DNA from 4 places in the Oceanobacillus phoenicis genome. Region 2 is predicted to be linked to each of the others. Evidence: riboswitches for the same ligand, from Rfam matches in the RefSeq annotation. Region 2 holds a riboswitch; each other region holds the start of a gene.
The links. A riboswitch is a leader RNA that binds a small molecule or an ion and turns the genes downstream of it on or off. The one in region 2 is predicted to bind S-adenosylmethionine.
Positions count from the first base shown of each region.

Region 1 (3,208 bases), 1.7 Mb from region 2:
TTAGAATTCAATTGCACATATCTCCTTTTTGTTTGGTTTAGTAGTTTAAACAACGATAACTAAAATAGGAGATTGCGTGTTTTTTATAAATTAAATTTTTCCCTTACCCCAACAATTATTTTAAAGCCATAAAGAAAAACTATCACCTATAAAGATGATAGTTTTTCTTTATGCATTTATTTAGTTAAAGCAATAAGTTCTTCCGTTTTGTCTGTTTTTTCCCACGGGAATAAAATATCTTTTCGGCCAAAATGACCATATGCTGCAGTGTTTTTAAAGATAGGTTTTCTTAAATCAAGCATTCGAATAATACCTGCTGGACGAAGATCAAACAATTCACGAACGGCTTCTACCAAACGGTCTTCACTTACTTTCCCGGTTCCGAATGTATTAACTGCAATGGATACTGGTTGTGCCACACCAATCGCATAAGCTAACTGAACTTCACAAGATTTCGCAAGTCCTGCTGCTACAATATTCTTAGCAACATAGCGTGCAGCATATGCTGCAGAACGGTCTACTTTTGTAGCATCTTTACCACTAAAAGCACCTCCACCATGTCTAGCATACCCGCCATATGTGTCTACAATAATCTTTCTTCCGGTTAGGCCAACATCGCCTTGAGGACCTCCAATTACAAATCGACCAGTTGGGTTTATAAAGTATTTCGTTTTATCATCTAATAATTCATTAGGCACAACTGCTTGAATTACTTTTTCAACCGTATCTCTTTCAATTTGTTCATTTTGAATTTCTGAATGATGTTGCGTAGATATTACAATTGTATCTATACGTACAGGTTTGTCATTCTCATCATATTCAACCGTTACTTGTGTTTTACCATCTGGACGAAGATAATCCAGAATACCTTCTTTTCTAACATCCGCTAATCTTTTAGACAATTGATGTGCTAATGAAATTGGTAAAGGCATTAATTCTTCCGTTTCATCGCAAGCATAACCAAACATAAGCCCCTGGTCGCCAGCACCTATAGCATCAATTTCCTCTTCACTCATTTTTCCTTGTCTTGCTTCAAGTGCTTGGTTGACACCTCCAGCGATATCCGCAGATTGTTCATCAATAGCAGTTAATACCGCACATGTTTCAAAATCAAAGCCATATTTAGCACGTGTATACCCAATATTTTTCACTGTTTCACGTACAAGTGCAGGTATATCCACATAAGTAGATGTAGAAATTTCTCCTGATACAAGAACGAGTCCTGTAGTCACTGTCGTCTCACATGCAACCCTCGCATTCGGGTCTTTCTTTAAAATTTCATCTAAAATAGCATCTGATATTTGGTCAGACATTTTATCTGGATGCCCTTCAGTTACTGACTCTGAAGTAAATAAACGTCGATTTGCAGCCATAAGGCTAAACTCTCCTTTAATTATGTTGTTACGGATCTCTTTCTAACTTCTATCCTATTCAAAGTGCCAATAAAAGCACCTCGTCCTTACAAAAACGCGGTACCAAAAAATATAGATGAAAACAAAAAAACCTTCCCTTCATAACATGAGGAAAGGAAGAATTATGGCCTTTCGCTCTTATTGTTCAAGGAATTATATCCTTGCATCAGGTTAGCACCTTTTCACCATTGTGATGGTTGCTGGGCTTCATCGGGGCTGTCCCTCCACCAACTCTGAATAAGAGTATCCGTTCATGGTTAACATTAACGAAAGGTGAGTTATCTGTCAACTAATATAGGTCCTGTCACATCAAAAATAATAATGCATAAAATAAATCTCAATAATAGTATGGACTATTGTTTTTAATGTGTTATACTAATAATCAGATTTAGTAATAAGGTTCGTTAAGTAATTTAAACTACTATCACTAATAGTAAGGAGATTATACCATGAAAACCGTTGATAAATCTTATATGAAAGAACTTCAAACCAATCACGTTCACCATAATTTATCAGTAGCTCAACTCGTTGAAAAAATTCTGTACAGACAAGAAGGAATACTTACATCTACCGGAGCAATACGTGCCACAACAGGAACATACACTGGTCGATCTCCAGAAGATAAGTTTATTGTGAAAGATGAAGTTTCTGATCAACAAGTCAACTGGGGTAAAATTAATAAGCCTATTCAAGAAGAAGTATTTAATCAACTATTAACTAAAGTGATCACATATTTAAATGAGAAACAAGAAATATTTAAATTTCAAGGGTTCGCTGGATCTGACCACACCTATAGACTTCCTATTCAAGTTATTAATGAATATGCTTGGCATAATTTATTTTCTAGACAACTATTCATTAATCCAACAGAAGAGGAATTAGCCAAACATCAAGCAGAATTTACAGTTATTTCAGCTCCTGGATTTAAGGCTGATCCAGCTATTGATGGAACAAATTCGGAAACATTTATTTTGATTTCTTTCAAAAAAAGAATTGTACTTATTGGCGGTACGGAATATGCTGGGGAAATTAAAAAGTCAATTTTTTCGGTGATGAATTATCTATTACCTCAGCAAGATGTACTTTCCATGCACTGCTCTGCTAATGTTGGTCAAGAAGGTGACGTTGCCTTATTTTTTGGTTTATCAGGTACGGGGAAAACTACGTTATCCGCAGATCCTTATCGAAAACTAATAGGTGATGACGAACATGGTTGGAGTCCTAATGGCGTATTCAATATTGAAGGGGGATGTTATGCAAAATGCATCAATCTCTCAGAGGAAAAGGAGCCACAAATTTATAATGCGATTCGATATGGCTCGGTCTTAGAGAATGTCATTTTAGATGATAATAGCAGAGAACCAGATTACGATGATACATCGTTAACGGAGAACACCCGTGCTGCTTATCCTTTGGAAAATATAGATAACATTATTGATCCTAGTGTTGCAGGACATCCAAATACAATTATTTTCTTAACTGCCGATGCATCTGGAACGTTACCTCCAATCAGTAAGCTAACAAAAGAACAAGCGATGTATCATTTTCTAAGCGGATATACAAGCAAATTAGCGGGTACAGAACGTGGAATAACAGAACCAACAGCAACTTTCTCTGCTTGCTTTGGATCACCGTTCCTACCATTGGCTCCTTCTACTTATGCCGAAATGTTGGGGAAGAAAATTGACATGTTTGACACAAACGTATTTTTGATAAATACAGGTTGGACGGGAGGATCATATGGAGTAGGTGAACGCATAAAACTTTCTTTCACTAGAGCAATGGTCCACTCTGCA
Region 1 covers NZ_JBDFME010000001.1:2,167,978-2,171,185, reverse strand. The annotation lists gene metK (methionine adenosyltransferase) at 177-1,373, opposite strand; SAM riboswitch class I at 1,548-1,656, opposite strand; gene pckA (phosphoenolpyruvate carboxykinase (ATP)) at 1,862-3,208, shown strand, end outside.
Region 1: another riboswitch for S-adenosylmethionine. It lies ahead of metK (methionine adenosyltransferase); the one in region 2 lies ahead of ABC346_RS19490 (homocysteine S-methyltransferase family protein).

Region 2 (3,208 bases):
TTACATTTAAAAAACCATAGGTGTTAAATTCTTTATTTCGATAAAATAAGTTTGCATCAGATTCTAATTCTGCTCTAGCCATATGTGGATCTAACCCCGCCCATGCATCAACAGAACCTTTCGACAAAGCAACCGCACCGTCTCCATGTTGTAAATTTACAATTTCTAAGTCATTTGCTGATAATCCAGCTTCATTTAAAGCTCTTAGTAGAAAAATATATGGATCCGTTCCTAACGTGGCAGCGACTTTTTTTCCTTTTAATTCTTCTACAGATTGTATCCCCGACTCATTATTAGCAACCAACGCTGTCCACTCTGGTTGAGAATAAATATATATATTTTGAATTGGAGAACCCTTGGATTTCGAAACAAGTGCCGCAGATCCTGCCGATGAACCAAAATCAATGCTATCACTTGTTAAAAATTCTAAAGCCTTATTACTACCCTGACTTAGAACCCACTCCACACCTATTCCTTCATTTTCTAAAGCTTCTTCTAACCATCCTTGTTCTTTTAAAACAAGGCTTGTTGGTGAATAATAGGCATAATCTAAGCGGATCTTATCAGGCTTTCCTTCTGCAGAACTTGAATCTGATCCACATGCTGCTAATACACTAATTATTAATATAATTAGAGCTACACTCATTAACTTCCTTTTCATTAATTTCTCCTCCTTTTCATTATTTAAATAAAACTACTTGGTTTTATACTAAAGCTGCTAACAAAATAAATAGAATAGGAGATTTACTATGCCTTAAATCGATAGCCTACATTATGCTCTTTTAATGTTTTATCTTTCCCAAATAAGAAATGCTTCTCCATATCAGGAGAATAAGGAGAGTTAATGGTCTCCTTACCAACCGCCTCTGAAACAGCTCTAAGCATTGCTGGAGATGCTCCACAACATAATCCAATATAATTGACACCAATCCCTTTTGCTTCTTTTGCCCACTCAGCTAGTTCATAACGGTTATGGTAAAGCGGATCTAAAGCAGTAGGAAAAGTTGTTTCCGTAGGCAAATGGCAACTGCAACCACCATCTGGTAAATTAAAAAATGTCGGATGCTCATTTGATGTACGATATGGAATGGGCAAAGCTCCTACATAACCGGTTACATGATTTCTAATCTTGGCTATATAAGGTTGCATCGTGTCTGGACCTCGGAAACAGTTCATTCCAACTACAAGTGCTCCTTTTTCTGATAGAATCTTACAAGACTCCTCTACCGTGTAGCCATCTCTTAAAATATTTTCTCCCATTAATCCCAGTGTAATGACTGCTGGCAAGTCTTTTTTCAATATTTCTTCCAACGCGATTTCTGCTTCTTCATGATAATAAAATGTTTCTCCATTAATAAAATCAACGTCTTCCTCTTTACTCCACTGAGCCATTTCAGCGAACATCTCTCTTACTTGATTTTTGCTCGATTCATCATCAGGGTCAAAGATATTTGTATTAGAAATATTTCCTGCCACTAATGCCTCCTCCACAGGATGCTCTTTCGCTACTTCTTTTGCTAAACGAATAGCACTTCTATTCAAAGGTTCTAATAGATCTTCCTTTCCGATAATGCGCATTTTTTCTCGATGTGCATTATATGTAAATGCTAAAACAACATCAGAGCCAGCATTCATAAAATCACGATATGTTTGTTTTAACGCATCCGGGTTCGCAAGGGCAACTTCAGGTACAAATGAACCTGCCTGTAGATACCCTCTCCTCTCTAATTCAAATAAATACCCTTCCCCTGCTATTACGGTACCTTCTTGCAAACGTCTTTTTAAACTACGTTTCATTAAAATCTCCTCCTCAATTATTTTTACAAACAAAAAACCCCTCTTCTAAAAGTAAGAAGAAAGGTAAGCATACATTGTTCTTCTTATCTTTAAGGCATGTAAGCCTATTGGAATTAGCACCATACCCATGTAAGGCTGGTTGCTGAGACTTCATCGGGCCAATCCCTCCGTCTCTCTTGATAAGTCTAACTTTATTAAATTTTTTAAAAATTAACTTTTTAACATCTTAAATGATAACCATAAAATAATCAATAGGAAATTTAAATTATTCATTTATTATTTTTTAAAGAATTATTTTGTCTAATGTTTCAACAATAGCAATGAGTTGGACTTGATTGAAATGGAAGACGGTGACTCCTGCTCAGAATAACCTAGCTTAATATATGGCAAATACGAAAGAAAATCAAGAATTATTAGTGCATAGAATATGTTTATTACCAAATCATAAGCGATTTACAGGAATTTTAGTAAATAGAGCACACTAGGAAAAGGGTTTTCTCTTCCTAGTATGTTAGAGCAGTGTCTTCTAAATAAGCGAGTCATCGGCATTGGAAATAAAAACAGCACAATATCCATATTTCATAAAAATAACTTATTTCATTTGTTATACTATAATTAACCTTTATACTTAGGAGTGCTAAAAATGTATGAGTTAAAAACAAAAGAAACAGAAGACAGTGTTATTCAATTCATCGAAAGTGTGGATCATCTTCAAAAAAAAGAAGATGCTTATAAACTATTAGATATATTTACCGATTCGACTGAGTATCAAGCAAAGATGTGGGGAACAAGTATTATTGGTTTTGGAAAATACAAATATAAATACGCTTCCGGCCACTCCGGAGAATTTTTAATGGTAGGATACTCTCCCAGAAAATCAAAAATTAGTCTCTATCTTGCAACAGATATTGTTCAAGATAGTGAATTAATGACAGCTTTAGGTAAATATACTACCGGCAAATCATGTGTTTATATTAACAAACTCAGCGATATTAATCTTGATGTTTTACGTCGATTAATTAAACAATCACTCAGCCATATCAATTCAACATATCCTGTTACTGAAAAATAACTTAGCACTGTTCGATTAATAGTGCCATCCCTTGTCCGCCACCAGCACATAAAGTAGCTATGCCATATTGCTGTTTTCTTTTCATTAATTCATAGATTAATGTTGTTATAATTCGTGTTCCTGTAGCACCGACCGGATGACCTAACGCAATTGCCCCTCCATTGACATTTACTTTTTCATGATCCAAACCTAGTTCGCGGATGACAGCGATAGATTGAGAAGCAAAAGCTTCATTCAATTCGATTAAATCTATGTCTTGTAATGTTTTCTTCGTTCGTTTAAGAAGTTGTTTAACTGCCGGTACTGGACCAATCCCCATAACTTTAGGAGAAACACCTG
Region 2 covers NZ_JBDFME010000001.1:3,888,990-3,892,197, forward strand. The annotation lists gene ABC346_RS19485 (aliphatic sulfonate ABC transporter substrate-binding protein) at 1-661, opposite strand, end outside; gene ABC346_RS19490 (homocysteine S-methyltransferase family protein) at 748-1,797, opposite strand; SAM riboswitch class I at 1,878-1,983, opposite strand; gene ABC346_RS19495 (DUF1801 domain-containing protein) at 2,441-2,869, shown strand; gene ABC346_RS19500 (thiolase family protein) at 2,871-3,208, opposite strand, start outside.

Region 3 (3,208 bases), 2.6 Mb from region 2:
ATAAAATGAAACATAAACATATTTTATAGTAATTATAACTTGATTGGTTGTTTCGTCTCTATACCGCTACGAAGTTGTAGAGCAATTTTTGCTGGTGATTGATTGGTTATTACAATGTTATCTTTTAGTTGAGAGGACTGGCTATCCGATGCAAATACAATCGTATTTGACGGAACAGTTCCTTCGAGAGAGTGTACTGTCTCATCAATCCAGATAGCATCAACTTCTGTACTTAGTTCACTTAATGATGTTACCGGCAATATTTCATATCCTAGTTTTCTCAGAGGTGCTTGTTGATCTTGGTCTACGTGAATTGTAGCAATTATTTTTTTCCGTACTCCATTACTACGATCAAATGGAGACTGAAGTAACCATTGTACTGCAACTTCCTCTTGAGACGGTTTATTTGTACGTGATTTACCAGTCGCTTTCTCGATTGCTTGATCAAGATCAGCGATGATATCGTCGATAGACTCTAGACCTACAGATAATCGTACTAATTCTTCTGTTACGCCACTTAATGCTAAGTCATCCTCATTTAATTGTTGGTGTGTGGTAGAAGCCGGGTGAATAATGAGAGATTTGGCATCTCCTACATTGGCAACATGCGACCATAATGAAACATTATCTATTAATGTTCGACCTGCTTCTCTTCCACCAGAAATTCCGAAAGTAATAATCGATCCGAAGCTTTGTTTTAAATATTTACCTGCCAGTTCGTGAGATGGATGCTCCTCTAACCCTGGATAATTCACCCATTCGACAGCTGGATGTTCTTGTAAATAATTTGCTAATTGCAATGCATTATCCGTATGTCGTTTAATGCGTAAGTGTAATGTTTCTAATCCTTGCAGTAGCAAAAAGGCATTTTGTGGGCTAAGGGATGCTCCAATATCACGTAATAACTGCACTCGAAGTTTTGTAATATATGCCTCCGCTCCAAGGTCAACGTATTTTAATCCATTGTAACTTTCATCAGGTTTTACAAAGTCTGGAAAACGTTCGTTATTCCAATCAAAGCGACCACTATCGACGACAACACCACCAATGGTTGTTCCATGGCCGCCAATCCATTTTGTTGCGGAATGAACAACAATATCTGCACCCCAAGTTAACGGTTTTGTTACATATGGTGTAGCAAAGGTATTATCAATGATTAACGGTACCCCGTGCTTATGTGCTACTTCGGCAACTTTTTCGACATCAAATACATAGAGGCTAGGGTTCGTTATAATTTCACCAAAAACGGCTTTTGTCTTATCCGTAATAGCATCTTCAATGGCTTGGGGATCTGTACCATCCACAAATTTTACATTGATTCCGTAACGCGGAAGGGTATTAGCAAATAGATTAAATGTACCTCCGTATAAGTTACTATCAGAAACAATTTCATCTCCAGAACCAGCAATATTAAGAATAGCTAACGTAATTGCAGCCATACCGGATGATGTAGCAACAGCACCGATACCATCCTCAAGTTGTGTAATGCGTTGTTCAAAAGCATCTACGGTTGGATTCATAATTCGTGAATAAATATTGCCGGGTTCCGCTAAACCAAATAAATTTTGCGCATGCTCAGTGTCTCGAAACACATAGGATGTAGTTTGATAGATTGGAACTGCGCGTGATCCAGTTGATGGATCTGGTTCTTGACCTCCATGAAGTAAGATAGTTTCTGATTGTAATGATTGAAATTTAGACATCGTATTTCCTCCTTGAAATTATTATTTTTAAAGTAAGAAGAGAAGGATTAAAAAAAGCCCCCTTCATAAGAAGAGGACTTTGTCTGTTTAAAAAACCGAACCTCCTCTTATCTTCCAGACGATAAGTCTGTAGGATTTAGCACCTTTCAATAGCAAAATTGCCACAGGTTGCCGGGTTTCACAGGGCCTATTCCCTCCACCACTCTTGATAAGAGATTTGCTTATTAAATTGTTAAAAGTATATCCTGTTTACTTGTTGATTGTCAACAGTAAATTTATAATTATATAAATATTCATGTAGTTAATGTCTTTTTCCGTTGTTTACGAGGTAATTGTTTATATAAGCTATACATATAGATTGCTAATGCTATCCAAATAAATAAAAATGTAATCATATGGTGTGTAGTAAAAGATTCCTTATATAGAAATACGCCAAGAAAGAACATCACAGTCGGTGCAACATACTGTAAGAATCCAACAGAAGCAAGTGGTATTCTTCTTGCCCCAGCAGAAAATAGTAGTAAAGGGATAGCAGTAACAATGCCACCACCTATTAAAAACAGGTTTTCTAAAGTTAAAATAGGATTTAATGAGAATCCTTGTGCTTGAGGAGCGAACCATATATATAATAGTGCAAATGGTGTCATAACAAGTGTTTCTAATGTAAGCCCAAACATGGCACTGAGATCTAGCGTCTTCTTGATGAAACCATAAATGGCGAAAGAAGCTGCTAAAAATATCGATATCCACGGGAATATTCCATACCCTAATGTAAGATAAACTACAGCCACACCAGCAAGGATAAAAGAGAATATTTGCGATTTGGTTGACGGTTCTTTTAAAATGATTAATCCCAATAATATGCTTAGAATAGGATTAATATAGTATCCCAAACTAGCTTGCAGAACATGCCCACCATTGACAGCGAATATAAACAAAAACCAATTTAATGTAATGACAACCGAAGCTGCGGTAATAGCAATGATTTTTTTTCGTTCCTTCCTAATATGCTTTATCGAATGTAAAAAAGACCGCCATTTGCCAGACAGTACAACAAGCAAAAGCATAAATACACAACTCCAGATAATGCGATGCGCAAGAATAGTTCCTGCTTCAATGGTGTCAAGTTGTTTCCAATAGATTGGCAGGAAGCCCCAAAGTAAATAAGCACTAAATGCAAGAATCATCCCTTGCTGTAATGATTTATTCCCCATAATTATCCTTCTTTCTGTAAGTACATTGAGTTTCATATAATAATAGATGGATTTTTGAAAGGAATCAATTATTTGAATTCGCCATAAAGAAAACGCTTTCATAAATGTGGTAAATACTTTATTATAGAATTGACATGTTTGTCATGGTGAGGAATTGTCTGTAAAACTCTTAAAGCAAGAAATAGAGAATTATCATTATTGAACTGTGAAACTGGGGTTAAACACCCTGCTAAGTCGGATTAATCGTCAGTGGGTGAAAAAATCAGCTGATTTAAGTCTTACTATTAATAA
Region 3 covers NZ_JBDFME010000001.1:1,249,482-1,252,689, forward strand. The annotation lists gene ABC346_RS06600 (O-acetylhomoserine aminocarboxypropyltransferase/cysteine synthase family protein) at 33-1,703, opposite strand; SAM riboswitch class I at 1,808-1,918, opposite strand; gene rarD (EamA family transporter RarD) at 1,997-2,917, opposite strand.
Region 3: another riboswitch for S-adenosylmethionine. It lies ahead of ABC346_RS06600 (O-acetylhomoserine aminocarboxypropyltransferase/cysteine synthase family protein); the one in region 2 lies ahead of ABC346_RS19490 (homocysteine S-methyltransferase family protein).

Region 4 (3,208 bases), 2.8 Mb from region 2:
TGATTTCGATGTGATTCACAAAAATCCTAAAATATTCTTAGGGTATTCGGATACAACTATATCTCATTTCTTCTGTTATAAAGCAGGAATATCCTCCTTTTATGGACCATCTATCATGGTTGATTTCGCTGAGAATGTAGAAATGGATCCGTTCACTATCAAACATATCCATAAAACATTATTCTCGAACGAAGTAATTGGAGATATCGAACCACCTGAGCGTTGGACAAGTGATTTCCTAGAATGGGATATTAAAAATAAAGACACGAAGCGAACGACCTACCCTAATAAACCGTATGAGATTCTACAAGGAGAAGGTATTATACAAGGACGTTTAATTGGTGGATGTATTGACTCCTTGGAAAGTATAAAAGGGACGAAGCTTTGGCCAGAAATCGAACACTGGAAAGATACCATATTATTTATTGAAACTTCTGAGGAAGAACCGAAACCGGATCTTCTCGCTCGTTGGTTACAAAATTATGCTACACAGGGCATACTTCAAAGTGCGAATGGAATTATCTTTGCAAAACCGCATGGAGAAACCTATTACGAAGAATATAAACAAGTTATTACAAATGTATTAAAAGAAAATGGTCTATCCACACTACCTGTTCTTTATAATGTAAGTTTCGGGCATAGTGAACCAAAAGCAACACTTCCATTTGGTCGTATGGCAGGAATTAACTGTAATCAAGCTACTTTCTCTATTATGGAAAGCGCTGTGCAGGAATAAATCGGTGAATCGTATATACTAATCAGAAAATATTTTCTATTACTAATAAATCGTTTCACTTCATAAATTTGACATAATTATAGTAAAATAAGGTGACCGACTTCATAGAAAAGGGAGCTTAGATGATGAGGAAGTTTGCAGAGAAGTTATTACTACAAAATCAACATCAAAAAGAAGAGGAGCTTTGGAAGTGACGAAGCTAATCATTCCCGAAGAAGATATCATTCTTGCTGTATGTATATATATTGCTCGACAACGAGAAATCGAGCCAGGTGAAGTTAAAGTTGAACTTTTTTATGATGATTATTCCGGTTTCTCTGCAGAAATAACCACTGTATTCGGCAAACAAGAAATTGTAACAAAACATATTATTTCCGCTCTACGAGAATGGATTAAAGAAAATTTACATGCAAATCCATATGCTGGACTAAAGCTTGATTTAAATCGGACAAATGGTATTTATGCAAGACTCCGGAGTGAAGATGATTAGTATAAGTTCACATTTGCTATACTCGGAATATTTATCAGAATAATTTTATTTTTAAAACCATATTGACTTAATTTAATTTATCCTCTAGAATTACTTTCAATATAACAACTAAATATTTTACGTTTTTTCTTATCTAGAGAGATTGAGGGATCAGGCCCTATGACATCTCGGCAGCGGATTCTTTTGTTAAAGAATACTGTGCCAATTCCTGCAAATGCAATTAGCATTTGGAAGATGAGAAATGATGGCTTCTACATCTATACATATGGTTTAGAATCCCTCTTTTCTTGTCTTTCAAGAAAAGAGGGATTTTTTATTTTATCATTTGGTGAGGGGTTAAGACATGATTGAATTTCAGAATGTAACTAAAACATTCACACTTGGAAAAAGAAAAGTGGAGGCTGTAAAAGAAGTCTCTCTAACGATTGAGAAAGGAGATATTTATGGAATCATCGGATTCAGCGGCGCCGGAAAAAGCACTTTGCTTCGATTAGTAAATATGCTCGAACGGCCCACCGAGGGATCGGTACATATCCAAGGAACAGATGTTGGTAAATTATCCGCCAAGCAATTACGGGAGCGCAGAAGAAATATAGGAATGATCTTTCAAAACTTCAATTTATTCCAATCACGGACAGTCGCTGGAAATATTGCATACCCGCTTAAACTTGCGGGTACATCAAAAAGTGAAGTAAACAAAAGGGTTTCTGAACTACTACAATTCGTCGGTTTATCCGATAAAGCAAAAGATTACCCAGATCAGTTATCAGGTGGCCAAAAGCAACGCGTTGGTATTGCAAGAGCTCTCGCCACATCCCCCGATATTTTAATATGTGATGAAGCAACCTCTGCTTTAGATCCAAATACAACATCGGATATCTTGAAATTATTAAAAAGAGTAAATCGAGATTTAAGTATAACCATTCTACTTATCACCCATGAAATGGGAGTTATTCAATCGATATGTGACAAAGTGGCTGTTATGGAAGAAGGCAAAGTCATTGAGCATGGGAACGTGTTTGATACCTTTACAAACCCTTCTCACGAAACAACTAAACGATTTATTCGTTCAGTACAACAAGAACTTCCATCTGAGAAGGTGCTAAAAGAATGGACGGAAGCTGGTGGAGGTAATCTTTATCGTGTTTTATTTAAAGGCGAAAGAGCCACTGACCCTATCTTATCGAGTATAACGCGGAAACATAACATCGACTTTAATATCGTATATGGATCTGTCCGGGAACTACAGGAAAAATTATTTGGAAATCTCATTGTCTCTTTTGGAGGAGACGAACAGCAAGTTCAACAAGTTATTCATGAATTAGAAACGATTGTTGATATGGAGGAGGTGTATACACATGGGAGTTGATTGGAGTACATTTTGGCCACGAATTGTAGAGGCAACCGGAGAAACATTGCTCATGGTCACCGCAACTTTATTTTTTGGTTCCATTCTAGGTATATGCATGGGTTTATTACTATTTGTGACACGTGAAAACAACATATTAGAAAACAAGATTATCTTTAACGTATTGAACTTTATTATTAATATCATTCGTCCTATCCCATTTATCATTTTTCTAGTAGCAATCTCACAAGTTACCAGACTCGTCATTGGCACGACAATAGGAACTGCTGCCGCAATCTTCCCGATGACAATTGTTGCTAGTTTTACAATTGCTAGAGTAGTAGAAAATAATCTCGTTAGCATCGACCCTGGAGTTATCGAAGCTGCTAAAGCAATGGGTGCCAGTCCAGTAAAAATTATTTCCACTGTATTAATTCCCGAAGCGCTAGGACCATTAATTCTAGGACTTACATTTGTATCTATTTCGTTAATCGACTTCTCTGCTGTAGCAGGTACAGTTGGTGGCGGTGGTCTTGGACATATCGCGATGACATATGGCTATCAGCGATTCGACGGCAGCGTTATGCTCGTCACCGTAATCATACTTATCATTATGGTTCAAGTAGCTCAATGG
Region 4 covers NZ_JBDFME010000001.1:1,109,223-1,112,430, reverse strand. The annotation lists gene ABC346_RS05955 (S66 family peptidase) at 1-736, shown strand, start outside; gene ABC346_RS05950 (YxcD family protein) at 927-1,226, shown strand; SAM riboswitch class I at 1,353-1,467, shown strand; gene ABC346_RS05945 (methionine ABC transporter ATP-binding protein) at 1,570-2,595, shown strand; gene ABC346_RS05940 (methionine ABC transporter permease) at 2,585-3,208, shown strand, end outside.
Region 4: another riboswitch for S-adenosylmethionine. It lies ahead of ABC346_RS05945 (methionine ABC transporter ATP-binding protein); the one in region 2 lies ahead of ABC346_RS19490 (homocysteine S-methyltransferase family protein).